2 regions of the Jeotgalibaca dankookensis genome follow, and region 1 is predicted to be linked to the other one. Evidence: riboswitches for the same ligand, from Rfam matches in the RefSeq annotation. Region 1 holds a riboswitch; the other holds the start of a gene.
What was found. A riboswitch is a leader RNA that binds a small molecule or an ion and turns the genes downstream of it on or off. The one in region 1 is predicted to bind cobalamin.
Positions count from the first base shown of each region.

Region 2: linked by a shared signal. The riboswitch ahead of BW727_RS01785 (BMC domain-containing protein) and the one ahead of BW727_RS10225 (DUF4430 domain-containing protein) in region 1 are both predicted to bind cobalamin.

Region 1 covers NZ_CP019728.1:2,046,681-2,062,333, reverse strand. The annotation lists gene BW727_RS10235 (coenzyme F420-0:L-glutamate ligase) at 120-1,310, shown strand; gene BW727_RS10230 (ECF transporter S component) at 1,338-1,853, opposite strand; gene BW727_RS10225 (DUF4430 domain-containing protein) at 1,859-2,245, opposite strand; adenosylcobalamin (AdoCbl) riboswitch at 2,306-2,456, opposite strand; gene BW727_RS10220 (histidine phosphatase family protein) at 2,584-3,225, shown strand; gene BW727_RS10215 (DUF6718 family protein) at 3,388-3,654, opposite strand; gene BW727_RS10210 (thioredoxin family protein) at 3,655-3,981, opposite strand; gene BW727_RS10205 (VanZ family protein) at 4,062-4,514, shown strand; gene BW727_RS10200 (S-ribosylhomocysteine lyase) at 4,542-5,003, opposite strand; gene BW727_RS10195 (YjjG family noncanonical pyrimidine nucleotidase) at 5,130-5,813, shown strand; gene BW727_RS10190 (exonuclease domain-containing protein) at 5,831-6,727, shown strand; gene BW727_RS10185 (IS3 family transposase) at 6,924-8,249, shown strand; gene BW727_RS10180 (undecaprenyl-diphosphate phosphatase) at 8,316-9,134, opposite strand; gene BW727_RS10175 (DUF4153 domain-containing protein) at 9,260-11,017, opposite strand; gene BW727_RS10170 (helix-turn-helix transcriptional regulator) at 11,335-12,171, shown strand; gene BW727_RS10165 (NAD-dependent protein deacylase) at 12,214-12,957, opposite strand; gene BW727_RS10160 (TlpA family protein disulfide reductase) at 13,056-13,640, opposite strand; gene BW727_RS10155 (cytochrome c biogenesis CcdA family protein) at 13,651-14,364, opposite strand; gene BW727_RS10150 (hypothetical protein) at 14,632-14,961, opposite strand; gene BW727_RS10145 (IS30 family transposase) at 15,120-15,653, opposite strand, start outside.
Region 2 covers NZ_CP019728.1:365,835-381,487, forward strand. The annotation lists gene trpS (tryptophan--tRNA ligase) at 1-736, opposite strand, end outside; gene spxA (transcriptional regulator SpxA) at 1,049-1,450, shown strand; adenosylcobalamin (AdoCbl) riboswitch at 1,641-1,796, shown strand; gene BW727_RS01785 (BMC domain-containing protein) at 2,159-2,503, shown strand; gene BW727_RS01790 (EutP/PduV family microcompartment system protein) at 2,523-2,963, shown strand; gene BW727_RS01795 (cob(I)yrinic acid a,c-diamide adenosyltransferase) at 2,963-3,547, shown strand; gene BW727_RS01800 (1-propanol dehydrogenase PduQ) at 3,722-4,855, shown strand; gene BW727_RS01805 (BMC domain-containing protein) at 4,898-5,224, shown strand; gene BW727_RS01810 (ANTAR domain-containing response regulator) at 5,242-5,814, shown strand; gene BW727_RS01815 (sensor histidine kinase) at 5,807-7,258, shown strand; gene eutA (ethanolamine ammonia-lyase reactivating factor EutA) at 7,363-8,793, shown strand; gene BW727_RS01825 (ethanolamine ammonia-lyase subunit EutB) at 8,814-10,184, shown strand; gene eutC (ethanolamine ammonia-lyase subunit EutC) at 10,211-11,128, shown strand; gene eutL (ethanolamine utilization microcompartment protein EutL) at 11,142-11,795, shown strand; gene BW727_RS01840 (BMC domain-containing protein) at 11,812-12,348, shown strand; gene BW727_RS01845 (acetaldehyde dehydrogenase (acetylating)) at 12,345-13,820, shown strand; gene BW727_RS01850 (BMC domain-containing protein) at 13,883-14,167, shown strand; gene BW727_RS01855 (hypothetical protein) at 14,353-15,063, shown strand; gene eutD (ethanolamine utilization phosphate acetyltransferase EutD) at 15,060-15,653, shown strand, end outside.

The DNA.
Region 1 (15,653 bases):
TTATTTTAACTACAAAAGTGATTTTCTTATTTTTTTCAAAAAAATGACATTATTCAAACATTAACGTCTCTATTTGTAGTAAAATAAAGTGTAACTGATTATTTTAAGGAGAGATGCAAGTGGAAAGAGTAGTTGGAACTGTTGTCCGAGGTCTGCGTGGACCAATCATTCATGATGGTAATGATATTGTAAAAATTGTGGTTGATACGGTATTAAACGCAGCCGAAGTTGAAAAATATTCAATTGAAGACCGTGATATTATTTCTATTACTGAGTCAATCGTTGCGCGTGCGCAAGGAAACTATGCAACAGTTGATCAGATTGCAACTGACATCGCATCTAAATTTGGTGACGATACAATTGGTGTTGTTTTCCCAATCTTAAGTCGTAACCGTTTTTCAACATGTTTACGAGGAATCTCAAAAGGAGCTAAGAAAGTTGTTTTAATGTTGAGCTACCCTTCTGATGAGGTTGGTAACCATTTAGTAGAAATTGATGAATTGGATGATAAAGGCGTTAACCCATGGACAGATGTTTTATCTGAACAAGAGTTTCGTAGTCACTTTGGCTATAAAAAGCATACTTTTACAGGAATCGATTACATCGAGCACTATAAATCTATTGTTGAAGAGTACGGCGTAGAATGTGAAGTAATCTTTTCTAATAATGCTAAATCTATTTTAGACTATACAAAAACAGTCTTGAATTGTGATATTCATACGCGCTTTAGAACTAAGAAAATTCTAAAAGCTCACGGTGCGAAAAAAGTATACAGCCTCGATGAAATTTTAACAGAATCTGTTGATGGATCAGGTTTTAATGAAACTTACGGTTTGTTAGGCTCTAACAAAGCCACTGACAACAGTGTGAAACTTTTCCCCCGTAACTCTCAACAGATTGTAGACAATATCCAAAAAGGGATTAAAGAAGCAACTGGTAAAACAATCGAAGTGATGGTTTATGGAGATGGTGCTTTTAAAGACCCAGTAGGGAAAATTTGGGAACTAGCTGACCCAGTTGTTTCACCGGCTTATACACCCGGTTTAGACGGTGTGCCTAGTGAAGTAAAACTGAAATATTTAGCAGATAATAATTTTTCTGACCTTCAAGGGGAAGATTTGCACTCTGCTATTTCTGACTTTATCAAAAATAAAAATGCTGATTTAGTAGGTACAAATGAAACCCAAGGAACAACCCCACGTCAATTAACTGACTTAGTAGGTTCGCTATCCGATTTAACTTCTGGTAGTGGAGACAAAGGAACACCTTTCGTTTATATTCAAGGCTATTTTGATAATTTTACAGAATAAAAAAAGTTGAGGCAGATTCAATCTGCCTCAACTTTTTTCTTTGAATCGATTAAATAAAGGGCGGAGAATGGGTTCTAAAATAAAGTAAAATGCCGCATTACCAAATCCATGAGCCAAATCAAACCACAGACCATACGCATAATAAATCCAAAAATTAGTTAAGCCGTATATTTTATAGGAAAATAATGAAATAATAAAACCGTAAAAAATCCCCGAAAAGAAAGCAAAGAGCACAAATAACGGCTTTGTTTTCTTAAGGTATAGAGGTTTCATTACTAAGCTTGTCAAAAGAACAATTGTTGCAAAACTAATTAATTGTGCAAACGTCCATGGACCTAACCCCAGAAAAATGTTTGATAAAAATAGTGATAAACTTGCTACAATTAAGCCATCAATCAATCCCATATTTAGGGTTAGTATAATGATGATGGCTGTCATCGGTTGCACATTTGGCAAAAATTGAAAAACAATTCTTCCTACGTAAGCCAATGCCGTTAAAATTGCGAGCAGAGCAATATGCTTTGCATCAAACCTTTTACGCACCAAAATTACTCAAGTTCTTCTAAGTTAAAGTCGACAACATCCCCATCAGATAGCTCTAAATCTTGAGCACCTACTGGGGCCATTTCACCATTTAAATCAAACAACCAGTATTTATTAGCATCCTCGTCTTGCTCGTATCCATTTATTGCTGTGATAAATCCATCTTCATCCTCAACATCAAAACTTGCTTCCATTACATCAAACAAGACCGCATCTTCTTCAACATTAGAAGTAATAGAGCCATCTTCAATAGTTTCGCCATCAACTGCTACATTAATCGTAACCTCAATCAAGTCATTTGCTTGATTAATAGATTCCGCAGTTTCAGTTGCTTCTGTACCACAAGCCACCAATGTTGCACTCGCACTCATTAGAAATAACCATTTTTTCATTCTATACACTCCTTTTTTTCATAGGCGGATAAAAAAGCCTATACCCGTTTACACATAGACTAAACAATACTATTTTACCTTGAAATAGTATGCGCGCGTATAAGCATTCTCGAATAAAGCTCTGACTTAAACATCAAAGATGTTCTTACAGTGGCGGGACCGCGTTGGATTCTCACCAACTTACATAGCCGAGATGTCTTTGTATTGGGTTTTAATATGGTTTCATTATAGTAAAAATACTATTGTTTGACAAGTTTCGGTAAGTCACTTATTTTGTAACCTCCCGAATCCTTTGCTATCATCAGTATAATAACTATATTCTTGGAAAGGAGATCCGCATGCAGTTTTTATATTTTGTACGACATAGACAAACTGAATTTAACAAAGCCGACTATGTACAAGGTGGCCAGGTTGACTCTCCCCTATTGGAATCCAGTAAACAAGATGCCAAAAAAACCGGTGTTTATCTAAATCAAATGGGGATTTCACGCATTATTACCAGTCCTCAAGCCCGCGCTTTAGATACAGCCAAACTTATTCTTGAGCAATTTGATTCCAAAGTTCCTTTAGAAAAAGATGCCCGCTTAAAAGAATTTCTCTTTGGTGACTGGGAAGGGAAATACATTCCCGATTTGAAAAAAGAATACCCACAAGCTTTCTATAATTTAAGAAACCGACCCGACCTTTATGATCCTTCCGCATTTGGTGGGGAAACTTATTCGCAACTCATTGATCGCGGTACTCAAACAATTCTTAGTCATGTTGATTCTCACCCAACTGATTCTCTTTTATTTGTTGCTCATAGTATAACTTTAACCAGTAGCATTCTAACTTTGGCAGGCTACCAGGTTAATGATTTACGCTCTAAAACACCTATGGCCAATACAAGTGTCACCAGAATGAAACGGATTGGGAATCATTTTGAAATTGACAGTTGGAACGAGATTGATCATTTGAATGAAGGTAATTTTCATCACTAGAAAGATAAAAACGCGGGCTGATGATGATTTTTCCACTTATTTCATCATTAGAAAAGCATTTTAATCTGCTAATGATGATATTTCCTATTATTTAATCATAAACGCTCTTTTTACCAAAGTTAATGATGAAAAAAGGCCAGGACCAAAGTCCCAGCCTTTTTTTCACTTCTTATTTCGTTGTGTTTTCTCTTTAACAGCTGCTTTGAAAGCAATTTTCGTTGTTTCTACTTGAATAGGTGCATATTCAGGCCAGGCCTCATCTAAAGGAAGTTTGGCTTGGTTACTAGTAATTAAAAATTCAGCATTTCGTTTGAATTCAGCTTCCAATTCGGGAATATAAGTTAGAAAATCAGCGAGGTTTTCTAGAGAGATAACAACACTGCCTTTTTTCTTAAAAGTTTTGGCAAGTAAGTATTTATTTGTCATCATTTAGTAATTCTCCACAATTTGAGCTACTTCGCGTTCGAGTTCTGACATCACGACAAAGCGGGCTTTCCGAAGCATTTCTTTTCCATCTACAAACATTAAGAGAGCTGGGACTGTGAGGACACTAAAAGCGCCTGCTACACTGGGAACTTTATCCGCGTCTACCTCCAACAATTTGACTTGTGGATAGTCTTCTAATAGGTTTTTTACTTGCGGTAAAACCGCGTGGCAAACACCACAATCAACACGGGATACATAAATAAAAGCAAAGTGTTCTGTTTCAACAAAACTTTGAGCTTCTTCAATATTTTGAGCTTGTCTATCTAACATGATTAACTTCCTTTCAATCAACGGTTTTAATTATTGTATCATGATATACTAGTTTTATTCTAAAAAAAGGATTGAAGACAATGAAACAAAGAAATATATGGATTAGCTGGGCGATGGTGGTTATTTGGATGATGCTTATTTTTTCTTTTTCATCACAAGTTGGAAGCACATCAGGAGCTTTAAGTGGTTCTGTCGTTGGTTTTATCGAAGATATTTGGACCAGAACCTTACCTAATTGGCCCCTCAACCTGGATGCTTTGCACCTTTTTATTCGTAAAGCCGCCCACTTTATTGTTTATTTGATTTTAGGTTTCTTAACGACACGCGCGCTTTATACCTCGCATATTCCTTACAAAAAACGTATTTTCTTGGCCTTATTAATTAGTTTTTTATATGCATCCAGTGATGAAATCCACCAATCTTTTGTTCCTAATCGTGGGCCTAGCTTTTGGGACGTCCTGCTTGATACCCTAGGTGCATCAGTTGGTCTTTATTGCTATGAAAAACTATTAAAGCTGCAAACCCCTAAGTAAGGATTTTGCAGCTTTAATAATTATCATTTAAATACCAACTCGTTCAAATGGGTCCCGACTAATTCCTTTTTCAAGGACTTCACGTACGTATTCTTTAGCAGAAAATAAACTGTGATCGCGGTAGTTGCCACATTCCTTGGCAGTTATCGCTGGTACTACTTCAGTTTCCATTACTTGTTTTAAAGTTTTTTCTAAAGCTTGGGCAATCTCTTCTGGTGTAGATTCGCCCCACTTAATGCAATAAAAGCCTGTTCGGCACCCCATTGGTGAAATGTCAATAATACCTGGTAAATGGTCACGCATATTAATTGCCAATAAATGTTCCAGTGTATGAACTGCAGCGGTTGGTAAGGCCCCTTGATTGGGTTGTAAGAAACGTAGGTCAATTTTTTGAATAATCGACTCTTGATTTTTTTCTGTTCCAGCTATCCGCACATAAGGTGCTTGAACAGCGTTATGATCTAATTCAAAACTTTCTACTCTAGCCATTTTTATTATTCCTCCTCATAAATATCTCTCTTATCTTAAAAGAAATCTCTATAAATTGAAAGAGAGTTGTTTGATAAAGTATAATTAAAAAGTAACAACGAACATAAACCCTTTAAGGAGATCCTTATGCCTTATAAAACCTTATTGTTTGATTTAGACGACACCCTTTTTGATTTTAAAGCTGCTGAAAAATATGCTATTTCGTCATTAATGAAAGAACTGGCTGTGACACCAACTGAAGAAAACATTCAAACTTACTCGCAAATCAACCAAAGTTTCTGGAATCGTTTTGAAAAAGGGTTAATTAAAAAAGACGTTTTACTTAAAGAGCGGTTTGAAACATTTTTCCAAAGGCATCAACTCGAAGTCAATGGAAATGAAATGGATATAAAATTTCGCTCCTATCTTGAAAAAAGTCATTTTTTAATTGAGGATAGCACGAACTTACTAGATTCGCTATTTCCTGACTACGATTTATACGCGGTTACAAACGGCGTATCTAAAACTCAGTATAGGCGATTATCTGACTCTGGACTTGACCATTATTTTAAAGATGTTTTTGTTTCTGAAGATACGGGTTTTCAAAAGCCGATGCTTGAATATTTCAACTATGTCTTCAAACGCATCCCAAATTTTAAAGCTCATAACACGTTGATAATTGGCGATTCCTTGACTTCCGATATATTAGGTGGTCAAAATGCTGGGATAGATTCTTGTTGGTTCAACCCCCACCACTTAGCGAAACCTGCTCATATCAAGCCAACCTACCAAATTACTGATTTAAAAGAATTAACAACTATTTTAAACTAAGAAAGAAGGCTTATAAATTGGACTTTGTCGCAATAGACTTCGAAACAGCTAACCATCGTGGCGATAGTGTCTGTTCCATTGGGATGAGTCGTTTTTCAAACGGTCTGGAAGTTGAACGTTATTATCGTCTCATTAACCCTGTTCAACCTTTCCATCCGGGCAATATTCGAATACATGGGATTTATCCACGTGATGTTGTCAATGAAAAACGTTTTGACCAACTTTACCCAGAAATTCGCGCTTTCATTGGAGAGGATTCATTAGTCGCTCACTTTGCTCAATTCGATATGAAGTGTTTGCAAATGACTATTGAAACTTACAACTTACCCAAAATTAAAAATGAATACTTTTGCTCTTGCATTCTAGCAAAAAAAACACTGACGCTTTCGAGTAATAAACTTGTTAATGTCCTTGACTATTATGGCTTAACCATTGAAAACCATCATAATGCTGCAGATGACGCGACTGCCTGTGGTGAAATTACCAGTAAACTACTACAGCCCTATGACTATGACATAAAAGGATTTTTAACAGATTATCATTATCAACTCGGTCAACTTTTCTCGCATCGCTTTGGTCCTGACAAAAATAAGAAGAAACAGGTACCTCAGCCAAACCTACTAGCAATTGAGAGCTTGCAGCCTTCTCATCCTTTTTATCAAAAGCACATCGCTTTTGCCGGACGTATCGCTGGTCTGAATCGGCAGGAAGCAGCCCAAATGCTCACAACTATTGGAAGTTTTTTTGAACCGTCACTGACTTATCAAACCGATTACTTGATTGTATCTAAAAGTGAATGGCAAAAAATGGGCACCAATCTAGAAGGTAAGCTCGTTGAAAAAGCGCGCCAATTACAAGGTCAAGGGCATAGCTTAATTCTTCTTCCAGAAACAGAGTTTTTTACGATTCTTTAAAAACAAAAAGGTTGGGCATGTGTAAACTGGACCCTATAAAGTAGACTCTTTAAAAAAGAGACCCTTTATAGGGTCTTTTTATGTCTTGTACGAGAATTAGTCTCCCTTTCCTGATAAACTGGAGGAAAGGAACGGGAACCGCGACCGCTCCCCCAAGAGAGCCTTACAAAAAATACATTTTTAAGAGGAGGAACCCATGTCAAAACGAACATTCACGGACGAGCAGGTTACAGACCTATCCCACAACCCCTATGTTCAGAACGTCTCCCCCAAAGCCATCACCTACTCGGACGAGTTCAAGGTCCACTTCCTTGCGGAGTGGAAAAAGGGAAAGACTGCCCGACAGATTTTCATGGAGGCGAGTCTCCCAGTGGAGGTCCTAGGCGAGCGGCGAATCCACACCGCTGCCAACCGCTGGAAGAAGGCCTATCAGGAGAGCGGGATCACGGGCGTACGAGATCAGCGCAAGGGCGCATCGGGGCGCCCCCGCCTCACGGAGCTTTCGACCGAAGAGCAGCTCCGCCGGGCCAAGCAGGAGAATGTCCTCCTCAGACAGGAGAATGAGCTGTTAAAAAAAATCGACTTCGCAGAAAGGAGGGGAAATGAGTTAAGCAAGCAGGAGCGGTTCGCCCTCATCCAACAGGTGACGAGTCGCCCCGGCTCGCTCTCCGTCAGGAGAGCTTGTCTGATTCTGGAAGTATCCAATTCCGGCTACTACGCGCATTTCTCCCCCGAGAACCAATGCAAAAGGCAGGAGAAGGAAGAGGAGGACCAGAGGTGGCGCGACCGTGTTCTGGAAGCAATGGCCTATAAACGGGTGGCGAAAGGTTCCCGTGCCATTGTCATGTACTTCCTCAACACGAAGAAAACTGTAGTGAACCGCAAGAAAGTCCAGCGGATCATGCGAAAGTATGGACTCCAGTGTCCTATCCGCCGTGCGAACCCGTACCGAAAAATCGCAAAAGCCACACAAGAACATCGCACCGTTCCGAACCGGCTCCAGCGGCAGTTTGATCAGTCAGCGCCGAAGAAGGTGCTCCTGACTGATATTACCTATCTCCGGGGAAAAGACGGCTTCCTAGGCTACCTCTCTACCATCTTGGATGGCGCCACAAAGGAGGTTTTAGCCTACGCCGTCGCCGACCGAATCACCTTGGACATAGCTCTCGATACGGTGAAAGATCTAGTGGCAAAACATGGAGAGGACCTCCCTGCGCAAGCCCTCCTCCATTCCGACCAAGGGTCGCACTACACTAGCCCCATCTTCCAGAAATTGGTGCAGAAGAATGGCCTAACCCAATCTATGTCCCGCCGTGGGAACTGCTGGGACAACGCCCCACAGGAGAGCTACTTCGGCCACCTAAAGGACGAAATTCCTTACGAGGAGTGTCATTCACTGAAGGAGTTACAGTCTGTCATTATCAACTATATGGACTACTACAACCACGAGCGCGGCCAATGGAAACTGAAAAAGCTGACCCCGGTTTCCTACCGGGATCAGCTCTTGAAACAAGTAGCCTAGATTCTCTCTTTTTTAAACTGTCCTTGACTTGGGATCCAGATTATGTGCCCAACCTTTTCGTCTTTTTTATCCGATTAATAAAAAGTATCCGATTACCAAAACACCTAGAATAATACGATACCAGCCAAATGCTTTAAAATCATTGTTTTGAATATATTGCATAAGAAACTTGATTGCTAGAATTGAAACAACAAAAGCGACTAGCATACCGATTAGGAGAATCGTGAGTTCTGCCCCCGTAAATACGAACCCAAACTTCGCAAGTTTTAAAGCACTTGCACCAAACATTACCGGTATAGAAAGGAAAAAGGAATATTCGGCAGCAATAAAGCGTGAGGTACCTAGAATAATGGCACCAATAATGGTGGCACCTGAGCGTGAGGTCCCCGGAATAAGTGCGAGGCATTGGAAAAAGCCAATAAAAAGAGCTGTTTTATAAGTTAACTCTTGAAAATTAGTAATTTTTCCCGCTTTCCCTTTATTGCGGTTTTCAATAATAATAAATAACACACCATAAACAATTAACATAATCGCCACAACCCAATAATTATAAAAATGTTCATTGAGCCAATCATCGAGAAAAAGTCCTAAAACAGCTGCGGGAACTACTCCCACAACAACCTTGTACCAAATTTCCATCGTTTCTTTTTTCTCTAACGATGATTTTTTGGGTGAAAAGGGATTAAGTTTATGAAAATAAAGTGCTACTACAGCAAAAATAGCTCCTAGTTGAATGACTACAAAGAACATTTCTTTAAATGCTGGTGAGGTGTCGAGTTGAATAAATTCTTCAACCAAAATCATATGCCCCGTACTAGATATGGGTAACCATTCCGTTATTCCTTCCACAATACCAAGAATAATGGCTTTAAAAATTTCTACCATGAATAAATAGACCTCCTAAATTATATATATGTCTATTCTACTAGACTAAAGCAAAATAAGGTATAAAGGATTTATAAAGAGTCATAAAAAAGGTCCGAATCGTTTCAGATTCAGACCTTGGTACCTTATTTAAAAGTGATAAAGACGAATAACTCACCGGATATTTCTTCTTGATATTCATCCAACTGCGATGCAATAACTTTAATTCTTATCCGCTCATTTTCTTTTACTTGAGTAATTGTTTCTAAATCGATATTACCACCTTCAACATTTTCCGTGTAGTTTTCAAAAGCCTTCACAATTAAGTCCTCTGTATCAAAAACCATCCCGACTGACCCAGCCCGATCTTTTACTGTTAACAAGAAGTACTTCCCTTCTCTTGAAACCAATAACTGATAATTTTCACCAACATTTGTTTGAACATCTGTCTCTTCGGCATTGTATAGCCCTAAACGAACGAGGTAGTCTGCTCCTTCTAATGGAATAGTCGTTTCTTCACCCCAGTCATAGTAGACAAAATTACTTTCTGAACTATCTGGATCATCTGGGGAAAGAGAATAGACCATTGGGAACCCAAAGAGATCCTGAAAATCACTATAAATTTCAAAATCATCCGGCAAATAGGAAACCTCTTCAAAATCATGCCAACTACCTAAATACTCGACACTTTTAGTGATTTTAACTTTATCCTTTAGGGGAATATCTGGATTTGGCTTAATTACACCTTCAATCAGCATCTCATTATCTGTCAGTGTTGTCTCTAACAATCTCATTTGACTGTTTTGAGCAACCGTAAAGGCATCAATTGGGGGCATAACTGAAACCACTGACAGTAAAATCAAAATAGGAGCGATTAATCCATTTTTATCCCGGGTAAAGAAGCTAAATAAAACGCCAGCTGCTATGGCAAAAATACCAAAAAGGATGACGTAATAGCGACCGGCTGTGATACCATAATCTTGAATTTTTAAAATACTAGCAATGGTTTGAAAAAGAACAACGATCAACATAATTTTAGGAAACAAACGCTGAAATATCTGACTATATTTATGTTCAATGTTACTCACTAACAAGTAAACAAGAATAACGATAATCGCGTAAGAAATAAGTAAGGGTTCTAATAAGTTATCCGTCCAAAATTCACTTCTGATATTTAAGATCACATATAGAAACAGGACGACTGTATAAACTGCAACGATGGGAATTACAATAAAAGTCAAAAGGACCTCTAGAAAACGTGGTACTTCAAACGCTTCTTTTAATTCAATGGTCATACCACTGCTGTAATCAGGAATTTGAGAGAGAAAGTAACTTGTCGCAAATAAGGTCCAGATAATATTCATGGCGTGTAAGTATACCCGATAATCTAAATTGAATAATAAAAAATCAATACTACCTAAAACAGTGTAGACGCCAATAGCCAGAACACCAGCAAAAAGGAGCGTTAACATTGCTGCCTTAAAAACCGCCATTATATTTTGGTGAAAATAAATGACCTTATTTTTGATAGTCGGAATCCAGATAAAGGAAATAAATAGGGCAAACAACAAAACAATGGTTCGGACTGGATAAATCATTTGATAGGTGTCTTCTTGCGGTAGAGTGAAATAGTAGAGGGCAGTAAGTAACGTTGTGATTGCTACCATTATCCATCGCTCACTTTTTTTATGGAAGAAACGCTCATAAACCTGTTGTCCAACCATAGCTAGTAAAGCTCCAATAGAAAAAGTAAACAGCAAACGACTATAAGAATCAATATCCTCTTGGATTTGAATTGCATTCATGATACTCATTCCCAAAAGCCAAATAATAGTCATTGGATAGCGCGTCAATGAGTTTGCAATTGCTAGCATTCCATCTTGCATCTTTTTAAAAAGTCTCATTTTTTTCCCTCCTATCAATAAATTATCTTTTATTAATTTACCTAAAACGATTATTTGTTAATTTATATTTTCATTCAGAATAACATATGTTATACTATGATTTGTGGTTTTTCTACATCTATTTTTTCTGAAATATGAAAAATAAAGATTTTTTAAACTAAAAAAATTTAGAGTGTCTAATCAATTTATTTATTTATTTTTTAGTTATTACGAATAAATTACTAGACATTTTGTATTTTTAAGATATTATGGGACTAACCCTATAACAAATAGTTGTGACCATGGATCATTATCATCTTAGCCAAAGGAGGCTTCTTATGTATACAATGTCAAATATAAAAAACTTATCGCTAAAAACCCTTTCTGCCGATAAAATCAAGATTACACCTGAACAATCAACAACCTTCCAGAAACAGACTTATGTTAAAATGATTTTTATCCATAATGGAACAGCCACATTAACTTTTAAAAATAGTTCCGAGCCTGTCAGAAAAAATCAAATTATTTTGATTAATCCTAATGTAGATTACTACTGGGATCTAGAAGATCAATCTGCGATTGAAATAACTGAAATTGGGATTCAAGGTTTAGAATTTTCAGAAGTCAATGATTCTGAAGCTGAATTTTCTCACTATATTCATAATGAAGCAGATGTTGAGAATGAACCATTTATTTCTGCCTTAACAGATGAGATTGCTAATAAAAAACTAGGTTATGAAGAAGTCGCTAAGCGCTATGTGGAGATTATTCTCATCCATTTATTACGTAATGAACGTTTCTCTATTCGCAACTCTCTAAACAAAAAGAACCATAAAGAAATCCAAATTGTTAAAAACTTTATGAAAATTAATTATCACAAAAATATTACTTTAGACGATTTAGTTGAATTAGTTCATATAAACAAATTCTATTTAATTCGTATCTTTAAGCAAGAAGTTGGGATGTCACCCATCGATTATCTTATCCATATCCGCATCGATGAAGCACAAAAAATGCTTCGCAATACAAATATTGCTATTGCAGATATTGCCCATCTTGTTGGGTTCCAATCCCCTTCACATTTCTCTAAAACATTCCGTGAGCTTTCCAATATGACGCCTTCTCAGTATCGTCGTCAAGGAAATATCCCACCAACACCTCCACAAAACTATTAAACCTTTGAAGAGCCACTCGAAATGAGTGCTCTTTTTTACGTTTTATTTGTTTTGAATACATTCCCAAACCTTCCTTAAAAAATCACTACTCTTTTCTTTCACAACAAGATCAAAGCGATTCATTTGAGGAACTTCTGTTTGGTTAATAAGAACCGCATAACGCCCTTGAAACGCATCAACGAAAAATGATGCAGGGGTTACCATTAAACTGGTTCCAACTACGATTAATAAATCTGCTTCTTGAATAGCTTGACTCGCTGCCTGCATAGTAACCTGATTTAATTGTTCACCATACAAAACAATATCCGGTCGGACAGAGCGTCCTTGACTATCAACAGCAATTCCGTCTTGAGAATGTACTTCACCGTTTGCAACTGGTTTTTGCCCCTGACTAGTCACCCATCTATTTATACTCCCATGAAGGGGCAAGACCTTTGAACTTCCAGCCTTTTCATGTAAATCGTCAATATTTTGAGTGATAATGGTCACTTCTTTGTTCATGTTTTCTAATTCGCTAAAAAAACGGTGCCCAAAGTTCGGTTTTGCATCTGGGAAAGATAAGTTTTTCTGCATATTTTCAAAAAACATACGTGGATTTCTTTCCATAAATCTAACACTCAAAGCTTCTTCGCCTGAGTAGCGCCGATTCTTTATTTGGTCGTAAATTCCTCCTGAAGATCTAAAATCGGGAATACCACTTGCTGTACTAATCCCAGCACCTGAAAAAACGACAATTTTATTCGATTCTGCTATCATTTTAGCGAACACTTTTACTTGCTCGTTCATACTCCTATTCCTCCTTCATTCTTCTTAATACTACTAATAAAATAAAGATGGTTTGACCTAAGTTTATCAGGTTCAACCATCTTTGTCTCATAGTTTTCTCATTTAATCATAGAAAATTTAGTTTCCAGCATATCTTTTGTAACCGGACCGACAATACGCTCATATATGATTCCATCCGACCCAATTAAGTATGAAGTTGGCATGGATTGGACTTGATATTGTTGAAATTGTTTGACGGTACCATACAGGTTAGTAAAACTAATAGCGTATTCTTCTAGAAACACTTCAACATCACCTGGATTGTTTTCTGATGTTGTCACATTTACACCCAACACAACTGTTTCATCTTGTTCATCCGAAAATTCTTGAAGATGGGGCATTTCTGCTTTACAAGGTGGACACCAGCTAGCCCAAAAATTCAAAAAGACTTTCTTCCCACGATAATCAGAAAGTTTTACTTGATTACCTGCCATATCTTGGAGTTCAAAATCATAAGCCACTTGTCCAATCTTAATACCTGTCTGAGCTATTGGTGGCGCGAGTGATTCTTCTTCATCTGTTTCAATACTTTGTGATAGTTGTGCTTCTTTCGATTCATTATTTGAATATAGCTCTTTTCCAAAATCAAACAGAATCCATAAAAAACCTACTCCTAATAGAGTCCAAATTATTTTTTTCTGCATCATTACTCTCCTAACCGAGACGCTCGAATGGCGTTCCCTCTAGTAAATTCAATATACCAATTGATAATGCCTCTAGTTTACCTGTCATTAATAAAATCCCGAATAAAATCATCATCCAACCACCAATTTTCATCAGTACTTCACTATATTTTAAAATTGACTTTAGTCTCCCAATAAAAAAAGAAACAAATAGAAAAGGTAAGGAGAATCCGAGTATATACATAAATAAATATAAAACTGGTGGGGAACCCATCGCATTACCAAGTAATAGAATAGATGAAAAAATTGGACCGATACAAGGCGTCCACCCTGATGCAAAACCTAACCCAATGAGAAAGGTAGACAGAAAACTGACTCCGGATTGTGTTTGAAGCTTTCGATAATCGCTCAAGAGTAATGGGATTTTCAAATAGCCCAGAGTAACGAGTCCCATAATAATAATTAATAAGCCAGCTAGTCTCTGCAAAAGTACACTGGTGGGACCAGTCATGATAGAACCAAATAAGTTACCGAGATAGCTGACACCTAATCCAAGCGTTATATAGACAGTTGAAACACCTAATAAAAAAACTAGAGAATGTAACATAATATTACGCCTAACTGAAAGCGAAGTATCTTCTTTTATTTGCTGAACATTTAGTCCTGTAATATAGGAAATATACAAGGGTAACAAAGGCAATGTACAAGGTGATAAAAAAGATAAAGAACCTGCAGCAAAGGCTATCCAACTTGTTAAGTCTGTTTCGATAGCTGTTTCCTCCTAACAAAAATAATAATAATAAATAGAAAAGTCGTTGTAACTAAGAGCTCGGGTGTGAACACGAAGCCAAAATAAAGGACACGACTCCCATTCATCAAAACAAGGTTCCCTATTGCACTACCTAATATTAATCCCATCTGTTGCCAGTTCTGCAATTTAATAAAGGTAATCGTAATGAGTAAAATGATGTTTAGGCTAGCTAACGTAAGTAGTTTCGAACTGTTATAGAGACTATAGTAAAATAAATGGTTGAGTGAAAAACTGTAAAAAAATAAATTGTAAAACGGAAACTAAGAGTGCCGGTTTACCTACTATTTTTGGTAATAATTCCCACAAATTGTAAGTAACAGCGATAACGACTGCTAGGGAAATTGGTTCTTTGGTTAGTAAGAGTGCTTGATAAGGTGCTTGCAGAACATCCGATAAATGAAATAAAACATTGCTGACAAAAGCTATTAATAAAAAACGGAATATTTCATCATTAAATTTGGAAAGGATTTTTAACTTAAGTGACCGTTCACTAGCAGAGAGAAGCCACCAAATACCTGACCCACTAATCAATAGTAAAACGGGTATAACAACAGGATTGGATAATATTAATAAAATAATACGTTCCTCCTTTTTTTAATTATTCGGATTAATTTAAGCATATCACAAATCATTTTCAACAACACTTATATACGTCTGTGGGTATAAGCATTTTTTTATAAGATAGTTTGTCAAATTAAGTGCAACACCTCTTCCATAAAGACCTCGTGAGGTGTTCGGTAGCCAAGACATTTTCTTGGTCTATTATTAATCAGGTACAAAGCTTTTTGAAGTTCTTCCTGTTCCACATGATCAAAGTTGGTTCTCTTCGGAAAGAACTCCCTCAGGAGTCCATTACTGTTTTCATTGCTTCCTCGTTGCCAAGAAGAATAAGGATCTGCGAAATAAACAGGGATGCTTAAGTCTTCTTCAATGACAGGATAACAGCTGAATTCCTTTCCTCTGTCTGTCGTAAAACTTTGGAAGGCAGTTTCAGGAAAAAGCGTAGTCAGTTTTCGTATAGCCCCTTCCATTGAGGAAGCGGAACGGTTGGGTATTTTGATGGCGAGGTACCAGCGGCTTTTCCTCTCTAGGAAAGTAGCAACGCAACCTTTTGCCTGTCCGCGTCCTGATACGACGGTGTCCAGCTCCCAGTGACCGAAGGTCGTTCGCTTCTTGACGTCTTTTGGTCGTTTTGAAATAGAGGTTCCGATATTGAATCTTCC
Region 2 (15,653 bases), 420 kb from region 1:
AAATTGTTAGTAAGTTGGAAATACCTGGTTTATTCTCTTGATCAAATTCAATCACACCACTTGAATCTGTTTTCGCACTTTTAATTTTTTTACGAATCTGTTTAGGTTCATCTAGCATAGAAATAAACCCTTTTTGATTTGTATCTGACTTACTCATTTTTTTAGTTGGATCCTGTAAACTCATAATGCGTCCGCCGGCTTTAGGAATAAGCGGCTCTGGCATAACCAAGTCGGCATGATAGCGATTATTAAACCGCTGCACAAAGTCACGCGTTAGTTCTAAATGTTGTTTTTGATCTTCCCCTACAGGAACCAAATCAGCATCATAAAGAATAATATCTGCTACCATAAGAGGAGGATACGTTAATAAACCGGCAGACACAGCATCTTGCTTTGCAGATTTATCTTTATACTGGGTCATTCGTTCCAGTTCGCCAATATAGGTATTGCATTGTACAATCCAAGCTGCTTGTGCGTGAGCAGGCACTTCTGATTGGACAAAGATTGTTGATTTATTCGGGTCGACTCCGCAAGCAACATAGAGAGCTGCTAAGCCACGCGTACGCATTTTTAACTCTTCTGGATCCTGGGGAACCGTGATAGCGTGCTGATTAACAATACAATAAGTGGCATCATATTCATCTTGCAAAGCTACAAAATTTTTAATTGCACCTATGTAGTTACCAATCGTTAACATACCACTCGGTTGGGCACCCGAAAAAACTTTTTTCTTCAATTAAAATCACACTCCTATTTTCTACCATTCTATTATACCGTATTTTATGCCGACGTAACACCGTAAAAGCTAAATTACAAGTAAAACGCTTTAAATTATAATTATTATAAAGTATACGTATCTTAAATGTATAGGAACATATGTAAACCTTATTAAATAAACGTTCACGAAAAATTTTTGGGAATCGAAATGAACACAATGTGTACAAAAAGTGAAGTTTTTTCAAAAAAAGGTAGATATCTTGAGAGAAGTAATGTATAATGAATAACATAGAACAAGATAATTCACACAAGAGAAAGGGGAGATCCATTAATGGTTACTCTTTATACTTCACCTAGTTGTACTTCTTGCCGTAAAGCACGAGCATGGTTAGAAGAGAATAATATTCCATATACAGAACGTAATATTTTCTCGGAAGCATTATCTGAAATTGAAATTAAGGATATCCTTAAGATGACAGAAGAAGGTACAGAAGAAATTATCTCAACTCGTTCAAAAGCATTCCAAGAAATGAATGTGGACCTTGATGAAATTCCGTTGAACAACTTGTTTAAGCTTATCCAAGACAACCCAGGTTTACTTCGTCGTCCAATTATTCTCGATGAAAAACGCTTGCAAGTGGGCTACAACGAAGACGAAATTCGCCGCTTCTTACCAAGAGAAGTACGTGCAATGGAACTTAAAAAAGCTCAAGCTTTGGCAAACTTTTACTAATCATTACTTCTTAAATACAGAGAATAAGACTTTTGTCTTATTCTCTTTTTTTAAAAAAATATATTAAATTATATGAATGTAGTCCTAGTGTTTTATTAGCTGCAATAAATATTTTATAAAACAAATGTTTTAAAAAAATAGATTTAGCTTGCAAAAGAAAGAATACTAGACTATCATAGAAATTGATAGAAGTACCATTTCAAGACAACTGAGATGAGGAAGTTTGGTTAAATTCCAACACGGTCCCGCCACTGTAATCATATGAAGACATATGGAGTCAGGTCGTTATCTTAGCTTGCTAATCATGCATGCGTATCCTGTTTCGAGGTAAAACAGTATCGTAGTAGTCTATGTAATGGAGCATAGACTTTTTTTGTACCCAAAACAGCTTCATTTTTAGCAAAATGAGGGATTCTATCAAATTTTTTTAGAATTGTTCTTCAAAGGAGAAGAAAAATAGGCAATGAGGCCTATTCAATTCTAATTTTTAAATTTCTATAATCAATAACTATATAGTTTTTATGCTAAAGGGTTGAAAAGCTCTTTAGTATTTTTTTGTAAAAAAATGGTATTAAGTCTATGTCTTACTAGAAAAGTATTAAAACATTTCAGATATAACTTTTTCTCTGACCTTGACTTTTATTTTAATTAGAAATACTATGAACGTGTGTGTTGCACTTTCATTTTGTGAGTGAGGGGTCGAAAAAAATGAAAATCAAAGATAGAAAAATATTCGAATCTGTCCCTGGAAAACAAGTGACTTTAGCCCATATCATTGCAAATCCAGATAAACGAATTTTTGACAAATTAGGCTTGCAAAATGAATATCACCAAGCAATAGGTATTATGACTATTACACCAAGCGAAGTCTCGATTATTGCAGTAGATATTGCCAAAAAAACTGCTGCAATAAAAATTGGTTTTGTCGATCGGTTTAGTGGTTCTGTTTTTATATTGGGTGATATTGCTTCAGTAGAGATGTCTATGCAAGAAGCGATAAATTATCTACAGTACAAAATGGGCTTTAGTATTACAAAAATAACCCGTACTTAAAATTAGAGTAGGTGATCAATTGAAAAAAATTATGTTTATTGGCTCAATTGGCTGTGGGAAAACAACGCTTTGTCAAAGAATTATTGGCGATAAACTCCAGTATAGTAAGACGCAAGCGGTAGAATTTTATCCTAAAATGATTGATACTCCAGGAGAATTTATTCAGCATAGGAGATTCTATAATGCTTTACAAATGATGGCGGTAGAAGCTGAAATGATTGCGTTAGTATCTAATTGTCAAGAAGAGGAACAAATTTTCTCACCAAATTTTGCCCAAAACTTTATGAAACCTTCCATCGGAATTATAACTAAAATAGATTTATGTCAAGATGAAGATCAATTAAAAAATGCCGAGAAAAGGCTGCGGCTCGCGGGAGTAAATAAAATATTTAAAGTTTCTGCGTTTAAAAACTATGGTATGGAAGAATTAAGGGATTATCTAAATAAGGAGGTAAATTAATGCAAATCTATACAAGAACCGGCGATAAGGGGTATACAAGTGTTATCGGAGGAATGAAACTAGCAAAAGATGCAGACCGTGTAAAAGCATACGGAACTGTGGATGAATTGAATAGTATCGTAGGTATTGCAGCGAGCACTGACGGAATATCTTCTGAACTAAAAGAAGAATTAATGACTATTCAGCAATATTTATTCGATTGTGGCAATGACTTAGCTACTCCTCATGGTAAGAATCCTTATCGTGTAGATGAAAATCTAACTCTATGGCTGGAAAGTAGAATTGATGAGTATGCAGGAATACCTCCAACTGTTGAGTCCTTTATTTTACCAGGGGGAACAAAACTAGCTAGCTTGCTTCACTTTGCTCGAACAGTCGCTCGAAGAGCAGAACGAGAAATTGTTAGTTTCCAATGGACAAATGATATGAATAGTGAAGTTATGAGATTTATTAATCGTCTTTCCGATTATTTTTTTGCTGTTGCGAGAGTTGTAAACTCTCAAGACGGAGTAAAAGATGTTTTGTATGAAAGAAGCGGACGTGTTTTCCACACAGAAATTACAAAAGCAGATTTAAAAGATTAATGATGAGAGCGTTTAAAAAAGGTGTTGACAATCTTTAGTTGAAATAGTACATTAAGATGTAGTTAGAGCACAAAGGCGTGCCAATCAAATACGAGCAATGAAGCCGTAAGTAACAAAGTATCTATAACGATACTCTTTTACTTGTGGCTTTTTTTGGAGGAAGGAGGCTAGAAAATGAATAAAATTAGATTTGGAACTACTTTATACACAGGTGAGAATAGTTTGGAACGTCTATCCCAATTTGAAAACGAACGAGTGTTAATTGTGACTGACCAATTTATTGCAAAATCTGAAATTTTAGAGCGAGTTATAAACCATTTTTCGTCCAGTGTGGAAACAATGTTGTTTTCGGAAGTTGTTCCTGATCCGCCAATTGATACAATTGTATTAGGATTAGAAAAAACGAAACATTATCATCCAACGATGCTCCTTGCTCTAGGTGGAGGATCAGCAATTGATGCTGCCAAAGCAATGTTATATTTTGGTCTCCAAAGTAAAATTTTTGAAAAAATGCCTTTTATAGTTATACCAACAACTAGTGGGACAGGTTCAGAAGTCACCAATTTTTCCATCATAACAGACGCAGAGAAATCAGTAAAATATCCTCTAATCAGTGATGATATTTTACCATCAGAAGCTATCTTAGATGTCTCACTAGTGATGGGACTTCCTCCGTTACAAACAGCAGATACCGGGATAGATGTTCTAACACACGCTTTAGAAGCTTATGTTTCAACGCAAGCAAATGAAGTATCGGACATGTTTGCAGAAAAAGCTATTGTTTATGTGTTCGAATACTTAGAAAAAGCTTATAAAGACGGGGGTAACCAACAAGCTCGAGAAAAAATTCATATCGCGTCTACAATGGCTGGTATGGCTTTTAATCAGGTTTCTCTAGGTCTCAATCATGGGATTGCTCATGCGGCTGGAGCACGCTTCCATATACCTCACGGAAGATTAAACGGAATTTTGTTACCACATGTAATACGATACAATAGTGGAATGACAGAAAAAAACCCTCAAATATTTAATGAAACGGCCAAAAGATATACGAAGGTAGCAAAAAAATTAGGTTTAAGTGCAGGTACCCCACGGATGGGTGTTCGTAGCCTTACGAATGCTATTATTTCTTTACAAAAAAGAATGGATATGCCTAATAGTTTTTCAGAATGGGGAATCGATGAAAAAACATTTGAAGAGCACAAACGAAATATTGCACGAGATGCTCTTAAAGATCGTTGTACCATTACAAACCCAGTAAGAGTAGAACAAGAAGGTGTATTATTTATTTTAGAGCAGGCGTTTTAACTTGTGCGAATAAAGGAGGAGTACTCGGTGGAAATAGATCGAATTATTCAAGAGTATGTGCCGGGGAAACAAGTTACAGTAGCACATGTCATCGCAAAACCAGATTCTGAAATTTATGTTAAGCTAGGAGTTATGAACACACGAGAAGATGCTATTGGAATTATGACCATATCCCCAAGTGAGGCGTCAGTCATAGCCGTGGATATTGCTACAAAAGCGGCAGACATAGAAATTGGGTTTGTCGACCGTTTTTCCGGTTCGGTAGTTATCACTGGAGATGTATCATCCGTTACTGTTGCGTTGAAAGAAGTTTTGGAAACGATGGAAGTAGTTTTAGGTTTTAACCGTGTAGAATTAACGATTAGCTAAAATAACGAGGTGTTACAATGAGTGGAAGAATCATTATAGTGGATGATGAACCAATTACAAGACTAGATATAAAGGATATGCTCGAAACAGCTGGGTACGAAGTAGTAGGAGAAGCTGCTGACGGGTTTGAAGCAATACGGGCTTGCCAAGAAAAAAAACCAGATCTAGTTATTATGGATATTAAAATGCCAATTCTTGATGGATTGACGGCTTCTAAAAAAATAGTTGAAGAAGGGACTGCATCGGGTATTATATTGCTGACAGCTTATAGCGATAAGCAGTATATTATTAAAGCAAAACAATTCGGGGCCCTAGGTTATTTAGTAAAACCGCTTCATGAACAATCTTTATTACCAATGGTTGAGCTTTCCTTAGCAAAAGGAAATGAATTTAAGGAAATGTCTAAAGAGTTAGAGCGGTTATCTAAAAAACTGGAAGAACGAAAAATGATTGAAAAGGCAAAAGGTAAGTTAATGCAAATAGAAAATATTACCGAAGAAGACGCTTACACGAAAATACGCAATATAAGTATGGAGAAGCGTGTACCAATGATTGAGGTAGCTGAATTAATGGTGATGTTAGATGAATAATAATCACTACGATGAAGATATTCAAGAAATTTGCAAAAAATATACTCAACTCAGTAAAGTGGAAATCCAATACTTAGAAAATCAAGCTGAAATCATATTAACAAACCGTACCTTTGATGAATTTGATGTTTTTATTGATGTACGGAATGTATTTACCGGTGAAGCAATTGTAGTATCTCACCGAAAGCCATCAAATAACCCTTCTATTTACGAAAAAAGAGTAGTAGGAAAAACAGCTTATCGTAAAGATGAACCAGGACCATTGCGAACTTTAGAAACTTCACAGAATTCGATTGGTTTATACGCTCGTAGTCAAGAAGGATTGTTAATAAAACAAACAACATATCCTATTCAATATAAAGATAAAACGATTGCCGTATTGATTGTTGAAAAAGATCTTAGCAATGATATTAAGGCAAATTTTGATGTATCTAATCTAGATCGGTCCTATGAAGAAGTTAGTGCAGTAATTGAAGAAATGGAAATTATTGATCAATCTATTACTAATTATATTGATGATGCTATCCTTATTTTTGATGAAAATGGTTTGTTACAACATCATAATAAAGCTGCAAATGAATACTATCAAAATTTTGGATATTTGAATGCGATTAATGGTTTGCATTATGATAACTTAGCTCTTGATTTAACAACTTTTGAACATATTCGTGAATCTGGTACTCTCGGTAAACCGGAAGCTTTCAAATCAAGAGAAATAAAGTTTGATGCTTATTATTTTAAAATTAAAACTATTTATCTTCCCTCTAAAGGAATCGTTATTCAGATTATGAAAGATATTAGTGATAAAAAAGCAAAAGAATCCCGTATTATTTCAGAATTAGTAACTATTCAAGAGATACATCATCGTGTTAAAAACAATTTACAGACTGTAGTTTCACTTTTACGTCTGCAAGCAAGAAGAGCAGAAAGTCCAGAAGCTAAGAAAGTACTAAATGAAAGCGTAAATCGAATCCTTTCGATCGCAGCAACACACGAACTGTTATCAAAACAAAAGGAAGACGATGTACAGCTGAAAATGGTATTGGATGTAATTATACAAAACCTAACTCGTTTTTATGCAGAAGGTCCTGATGGAATCCCTGTTCAACTAACAAGTGAAATTGACTCTTCAATCATTTTAGAGAGTAATAAAGCAGTAACTATAGCACTAGCAACGAATGAACTGATCCAAAATTGTTTTGACCACGCTTTTGAAGGAATAAAACAAGAAAATGCTCATGTGAAAGTAGAAGTCACTCAAGAAAACGAATTTATTCAAATTATTATTGAAGATAATGGGTCTGGATTCATTTTTGAAGAACGATCCCAACATAATTTAGGGCTACAAATTGTAACCAGTTTTGTTGAAGGAAAGTTAAATGGAATTATTAGTACAGATTCAAAATCTCAAGGGACAAGGTTCAGAATTGCTTTTAAAAATTAAATACAATAACCCATAACGATGAAGTTATGGGGAAAGCAAAGACGCTTAATAAGGAACCCGCCAGGGTACCTTTATTAAGCGTCTTTTTTCAAAGGAGTGATAATATGGCAGAAAAGCTACTGAGCGTTGGAATTGATATCGGGACTTCTACTACTCAATTAGTTCTATCAGAATTATATATCGAAAATATGGCATCAGCTTTTACCATTCCAAGGATATCAATTACGGATAAAAAAGTTATTTATAAAAGTGATATTCTTTTTACGCCTATTTTAGAAAACAACCTGATTGATAGCGAGAAAATCACTAAATTTGTAGAAGAACAATATCAAAAAGCAAAGATTAGTAAGAAAGACATTCAAACAGGAGCTATTATCATTACTGGAGAGACAGTTCGTAAAGAAAATGCAAGAATTGTAGCAGAAGCTCTAAGTGGTTTTGCTGGAGATTTCGTAGTTGCAACTGCTGGTCCCGATTTAGAAAGTATTATTGCTGGTAAAGGAGCAGGGACTCATTCCTATTCTACTCGCTATCATACAACTACTGTTAATTTTGATGTAGGTGGAGGAACGACCAATATGGTTTGCTTCCATGACGGAGACATCGTTGATACAGGTTGTTTTGATATTGGTGGAAGACTCATTAAAGTGAACAAACAAGAAGAAATCACTTATATTTCTCCAAAATTAACACAAATTATTAAGAAGGAAGGATTACAGCTCCGCCTTCATAGCAAAATAGACTTGACTGATTTAAATAAGCTACTATCTATTATGGTTCAAGTTTTAGAAAATAGTTTGGGTGTAGGAAAAAAAAGTCCTTATTACGATCTTCTTATTACAAATAAAGATTTACAAACGGAACGTAAAATTGAATATATTTCCTTTTCAGGAGGTGTTGCCGATTATATCGAATCAGGTATAAGCCAAGATGTATTTAAATATGGTGACATTGGGATTTTATTAGGAAAAAAAATTGCTGGTTCAAAATTATACAATCAATTTGAAGTAATTCCAAGTGTGGAAACGATTCGAGCAACGGTTGTTGGAGCAGGCTCTCACACAACAGATATTAGTGGAAGCACCATTACTTATAAAGAACATGTGTTACCTCTTCAAAATATTCCGGTATTAAAATTGTCACAAGAAGAAGAACACACAGATGATTTATCTGTATTGCCAGAAATAATTGAATCGAAATTAAACTGGTTTGAAATGGAAGGCGAACAACAAATTATTGGTTTGGCATTAGATGGGGCTAGAAATCCAAGCTACCTCTATATTCAAGATTTAGCTAATGTATTGATAAAAGGTTTACAAAAGGTGATCGATAAAAAAGATCCCCTTGTTATCTTGCTAAAGGAAGATATGGCGAAGGCCTTGGGTCATAGTTTATATGCCCAGCTTCCGAAAGATTATCCGTTTGTTTGTATCGATAGTATTCATGTAAGAAATGGTGATTATATTGACATTGGTAATCCAATTGGGGATGGTTCAGTACTCCCAATTGTTGTGAAAACTCTTGTATTTAACTAGATAAAAAGGAGGATATATTTATGATTCTAAAAACGAAACTTTTTGGCCGAACATATGAATTTAAATCGGTAATGGAAGTTATGGGAAAAGCGAACGAAGAAAAATCAGGTGATCAACTTGCGGGTGTAGGAGCTGAAAACTCAGAAGAAAGAGTTGCCGCTAAAGTAGTTCTTTCTAATCTAACATTAAATGATTTATTTAATAATCCAGCTGTTCCGTATGAACAGGATGAGGTAACAAGAATTATTGTGGATAATACAAATCTTCGTACTTTTGAAAAAATAAAAAACTGGACTGTATCTGATTTAAGAGAATGGCTCTTAGATTTAAAAACAACGAACTATGATATTCACAGGATTTCTAATGGATTGACAGCTGAAATGATTGCTGCAGTCGCAAAAATAATGGGGAACATGGATTTAATCATGGCTGCTAAAAAAATTATTGTTACTAAAACAGCAAATACAACCATTGGTGTGCCAGGAACATTTTCAGCCCGCCTCCAACCAAACCATCCGACAGATAATATTGATGGAATCATGGCAACTCTTATGGAAGGATTATCCATGGGAATCGGTGACGCTGTTATTGGTCTAAACCCAGTAGACGATACAACAGAAAGTGTAAAACGTATCCTTCACAAATTTGATGACTTTATAAATGAATGGGAAATTCCAACACAACACACCGTATTAGCACACGTATCTACTCAAATGGAAGCAATGGAGCAAGGTGCTCCAACTGGATTAGTTTTCCAATCGATTGCCGGATCTGAAAAAGCTAATACTGCTTTTGGTATTAGTGGTAGCATGATTCGTGAAGCTAATGATATGGCTCTAAAAATGGGTACCGCTGTTGGACCAAATGTCATGTACTTCGAAACAGGCCAAGGTTCTGAGTTGTCTTCAGATGCAAACCACAATGTCGACCAAGTAACAATGGAAGCAAGATGTTATGGATTTGCTAAAGAATATGATCCCTTTATGGTAAATACAGTAGTAGGATTTATCGGACCTGAATATTTATACGACTCACAACAGGTAATCCGAGCAGGGCTAGAAGATCATTTCATGGGTAAATTAAGTGGAATTTCTATGGGAGTTGACGTTTGTTATACAAACCATATGAAGGCAGACCAAAATGATGCTGAAAACTTGGCCGTTCTACTTGCTGTTGCAGGGGTAAACTTTATCATGGGTATCCCTAATGCGGATGATGTTATGTTGAACTATCAAACAACTGGATTCCATGAAACCGCTTCAATACGTCAAATGTTGGATTTACGTCCTACAAAAGAATTTGATGAATGGATGGAAAAAATGGGTTTTAGCGAAAATGGCCGTCTGACCGAAAGAGCTGGAGATGCTTCAGCGTTCTTGAAACACAACTAATCATATTCTAAAAGGAGGCAAATCTAGTGGAAGAATTGAATTTGAAAGAAATGATCAAATCTATTTTAAGTGAAATGGTAGAAGAATCACCAGCTGCAGCACCAACTGTACCGACTCCATCAATTGCAACAACTAAAGAAAAACCAGCAGAGACGAAATCAGGTTCTGAGATAGAAGAAGGTTTTATTCCGGACATAACCGAAGTAAATATCCGAAAACAATTTTTAGTTCCGAATGCAGAAGATCCAGAAGGATATAAAAAAATGAAGACCTTCACGCCAGCCAGATTAGGTTTATGGAGAGCTGGAACACGTTATAAAACTGAACCAGCGCTTCGTTTCCGTGCAGACCACGCAGCCGCACAAGATGCCGTGTTTTCTTATATAAATAAAGATTTAGTTAAGGAAATGAACTTCGTTGCAACAGAAACACTTTGCGGTGATAAAGATACATATATTACACGTCCTGATTTGGGTAGAAAGTTTAGTGAAGAAGAAACACAAAAAATAAAAAATACTGTTAAACCAAATTCCAAAGTAGTTGTAATAGTAGGAGACGGCTTAAGTTCTGCAGCGATTGAAGCAAATATTCCAGATATCATACCTTCTATTCGTCAAGGATTGAAAATGCATGGATTAGACTTTGGTGATATCCTTTTCGTTACACACTGTCGCGTACCAGCAGAAGATGCGATTGCTGAAATTACCGGAGCAGAAGTAGTTTGTCTACTGATTGGTGAACGTCCAGGATTAGTAACAGCTGAATCAATGAGTGCTTATCTAGCATATAAACCGACTGTAGGAATGCCAGAGTCACGCAGAACAGTAGTTTCAAATATTCATCAAGGTGGAACCCCTGCTGTTGAAGCGGGTGCTTACATAGCTGACATCATCAAAAAAATGTTGGATGTGAAGAAGTCCGGTCTTGAATTAAGAGAAAAATAAAGGAGGATTCCAGATGAAAAACGATCGTCTAGGCTCTAATGTTCTAAGTGTCAAAATCATTCCTAATGTGGATGATGCACTAGCAAAAGAATTAAATCTAGAATCTAATCAAAAGAGTTTGGGAATTATTACGTCTGATTGTGACGATGTGACTTATGTAGCACTCGATGAAGCAACAAAAAAAGCAGCAGTTGACGTAGTTTATGCAAAAAGTTTGTACGCAGGTGCAGCAAATGCAAATACAAAATTAGCTGGTGAAGTGATTGGGATTTTGGCTGGACCAAGTCCTGCAGAAATTCGTAGTGGACTAGATGCAGCAATTGAAGTGATTGAAAATGGTGCTAGCTTCTATAGTGCCAACGAAGACGACTCCATTGTTTACTTTGCACATTGTGTTTCCCGTACTGGGCTACATCTTTCCAAAGAAGCAAATATCTCTGAAGGTGGAGCAGTTGCTTACTTGATTGCACCTCCATTGGAAGCATTTTATGCATTGGACGCTGCTTTAAAAGCAGCTGATGTTGAAATGGGTGTTTTCTACGGACCACCTACAGAAACTAACTTTGCAGGTGCCTTGTTAACAGGTTCTCAATCAGCCTGTAATGCAGCTTGTGATGCGTTCGCAAAAGCAGTTCAATTTGTAGCTGATAATCCAACTGGATACTAGTAGGCGGTGGAAATAAATGGCAAATAAAGCTTTAGGTTTAATTGAAGTTAGAGGAATGCTGGGAGCTGTTTTAGCAGCAGATGCTGCCTTGAAAGCTGCAAATGTCGAGCTTCTAGGAAACTATTCTATTCGTGGTGGTTTAACCACAGTAGAATTATTGGGTGATGTTGCTGCTGTATATGCAGCTGTGGAAGCAGGTGTTGATTCAGTGAAAGATATGAATTTGTTGATATCCAGTCATGTGATTCCACGATTGGATGATCAAGTAGAACGTATGTTGATGAAAAAAGATGAAGTCAGCAATAAAGATTCAGAAGTTGATTCGTTGGAAGAAGAGGAAAATCAGTTAGAAGATGAATCAACGAAAGAAGAACATACAGAAAATCCTCCTGAAGTACCTGAAGAAACAGAATTAGAAGAGATGAAAGTGGTAGATTTACGATCACTGGCATACAAACTGAATATTGAAACGTTGACAAAAAAAGAAATTAAATATGCTAATAAGGCTGAATTAATCAGAGTATTAGTAAAGGAAAGGATGGAGGATAAATGAATCTAACTGATAAAGACCTTTTGTCCATTCAAGAGACGAGAGATCTCATCAAGAAGGCAAAAGAAGCACAAAAAAAATTAGCAGAGCTATCCCAAGAAGAAATTGATACAATTGTTAAAGTAATGGCAAAAGCAGCGTATGATAATCGTGTGAAATTAGCTAAAATGGCAGAAAAAGAAACAGGGTTTGGCAGATGGCAAGATAAAGTCTTAAAAAATGCTTTTGCTTCCCGTGATGTTTTGAATGCCATTAAAGATATGAAGACCATTGGTGTGGTCAATCATGATGAAAAACTGAAAGTAATGGAAGTTGCTGTACCAGTAGGAGTGATTGCTGGATTAATTCCTTCTACAAATCCTACTTCGACTGCCATTTACAAAGCGTTAATTTCGGTTAAAGCAGGAAATTCGATTGTATTCTCACCGCATCCAAGTGCTTTGGAATGTATTCGAGAGTCAATTCGCTTAATGGATGAAGCAGGTAGAAAAGTTGGCTTACCAGAAGGAACTTTAGGAGTAATTACTCAAGTAACGATGCAAGCAACTCATGAATTGATGACTCATAAAGATACAAACCTTATCTTAGCAACTGGCGGATCTGCGATGGTACGTGCAGCCTATTCTTCTGGTACACCAGCAATTGGTGTAGGACCCGGAAATGGCCCAGCATTTATTGAACGAACTGCAGATATTCCAAAAGCTGTCAAACAGATTATGGATTCAAAAACTTTTGATAATGGAACCATTTGTGCATCTGAACAGAGCATTATTGTAGAAGAAGTTAGCAAGAAAAAAGTTGTGGATGAATTTAAACGACAAGGAGCTTATTTCCTACCTAAAGAAGATGCTGAGAAACTTGAGAAATTCATACTCCGTCCAGATGGTAGAATGAACGCTAAAATTGTTGGACAAACTCCACAGACTATTGCAGACTTAGCTAAAATTAAAATACCAGCTAATACAAGAGTGTTGATTGCTGAAGAAACACGTGTTGGTCTCCATGCACCTTATTCAAGAGAAAAATTAGGACCAATCTTAGCATTCTATACTGCTGAAACATGGGAAGCTGCTTGCGATTTATCTATTAAGATCTTGATGCAAGAGGGTGCCGGACATACAATGGCAATCCATTCTACAGATGATGCAGTGATACAAGAGTTTGCTCTTCGTAAACCAGTTTCACGCTTATTAGTAAATACATCAGCAACTTTAGGTGGAATTGGTGCAACAACTAATATTTTCCCTGCATTAACATTAGGCTGTGGTGCAGTTGGTGGAAGTTCTACTTCTGACAATATTGGACCTCAAAACTTGTTCAATATGAGAAGAATTGCTTGGGGAGTCCGTGAGTTAGAGGACCTTCGAGGAGAAGATGTATTTGAAGAAGATTCAAAAGATATCAATGAAACAGACATGGACAAGGATCAGTTAGTAGATCTATTGGTAAAACGTGTCCTAGAAAAGTTACAATAAGCAACACTTAACAGATGGTTTCAAAAATTAAAAAAACAAACAAATATTAGGAGGAAAATAAAATGGCAAGTACAAACGCATTAGGAATGATCGAAACTAGAGGATTAGTAGCAGCAGTAGAGGCAGCAGACGCAATGGTGAAAGCAGCTAACGTAACGTTAGTTGGAAAAGAGCAAGTCGGTGGCGGACTCGTAACTGTAATGGTTCGTGGAGATGTTGGAGCAGTTAAAGCAGCAACAGATGCAGGAGCAGCAGCAGCAGAAGCAGTTGGAGAACTAATCTCTGTACACGTAATTCCACGTCCACATATGGAAGTAGACGCAATTCTACCTAAGTACGAAGGATAATAAGGACAAAGCAAATCGAATGTTAGAGAATGATCGTTAGGTGTAACGGTAAATGGAATGAGCCGTTCCCGAGAAAGTAGCAAGTATCGAGAAGCGAGCACTCAGTCCTTATCAGGAGCCTAAAATAGAAGGCTGAGGCATATCTAATATGTCCCAGCCTTTTCTTTAACTAAGGAAGTGAATAAATGGCAATTTTAACAGAAAGTACGATCCGAAAATTACTACGGACTACTGATTTAAAGCAAACAAAAGTGTTGCATTTAGAGCCAGGAACAATTATTACTCCTTCTGCAAAAAGTTATTTGAATGATATTACAGTGATCTATCGTAATCTATTGGAAGAAGTAGAGGAATCTGCTAAGGAAACCATTGATCAGATAGATACAAGGAAAGATTCACTCAAATCATATAACCGACAAGGACAAGAAGTTGCCCACAATCACTTTACATTAAGTTGGAATATAAAATTGGAAAAACTATTGAGCACAGTCCTATTTGGACAGCAACTTAGTCATACTAAAAAAGAAATCCAACTTACTGCAGAATTGGACACGATTGTCACTGTATTAGAAGATTTCCGTAGATTAATTTTTTATGAAAATTACTGGGAAAAATGTCACATAGATGAAGAAAAATTTGGAGAACAATTTGATAAGATAAAAGAACAATTTTCACCCGGAACCTTTATTCCGAAGTATACAGATGGAGAAGTTGTCCTGATGCTTTATGGATTGTATACGGATATTCGTGAGTTAGAATTGTATGCTTCATCTTGTTTCCAAAATTACCTACTCTTCGATGACTATTGTGGTTTAGTAGAAAGATGCCGATTTATGGCAGAATATGTTTGGTCCTTGATGATCAATCGAATAGAAGGGAATGGGAGGAGAGAATGAATATTTCATTTGATCAATTAGTAGAAAAAGTCGCAGAAAAAATTAAAAACAGTATGCAGCAAACATTTGAGATAGAAGCTAGTGGAAGACACGTACACCTTTCCCGTGAAGATATTGATACTTTATTTGGAAAAGGATATGAATTAAACCCAGCTAAATTCCTATCTCAACCAGGGCAATTCGCTTCGAGAGAACGAGTCACTTTGGTTGGTTCAAAAGGAGTCCTACATAACGTTATCGTACTAGGACCCGCTCGTGGTCATAGTCAAGTTGAAATTTCTTACACAGATGCAAACGTGTTGGGAGTAAGAGCACCTTTACGAAATAGTGGGAATATTGACGGAACTCCAGGAATCATGATTATGAATGGAACCAAGCAAGTTATATTGGAAAAAGGATTAATCGTGGCTAAGCGACATGTTCATGTTCAAGATAAAGATGCAAGTATATTGGGTGTCAAAGACAAAGAAATTGTACAAGTCGAAGTGATGAGCGAGCGACCATTGATATTTGATGATGTGACGATTCGTGTCAGTCCTCATTTTGAAACATTTATGCATATTGATTTTGACGAAGCAAATGCTTGTGGA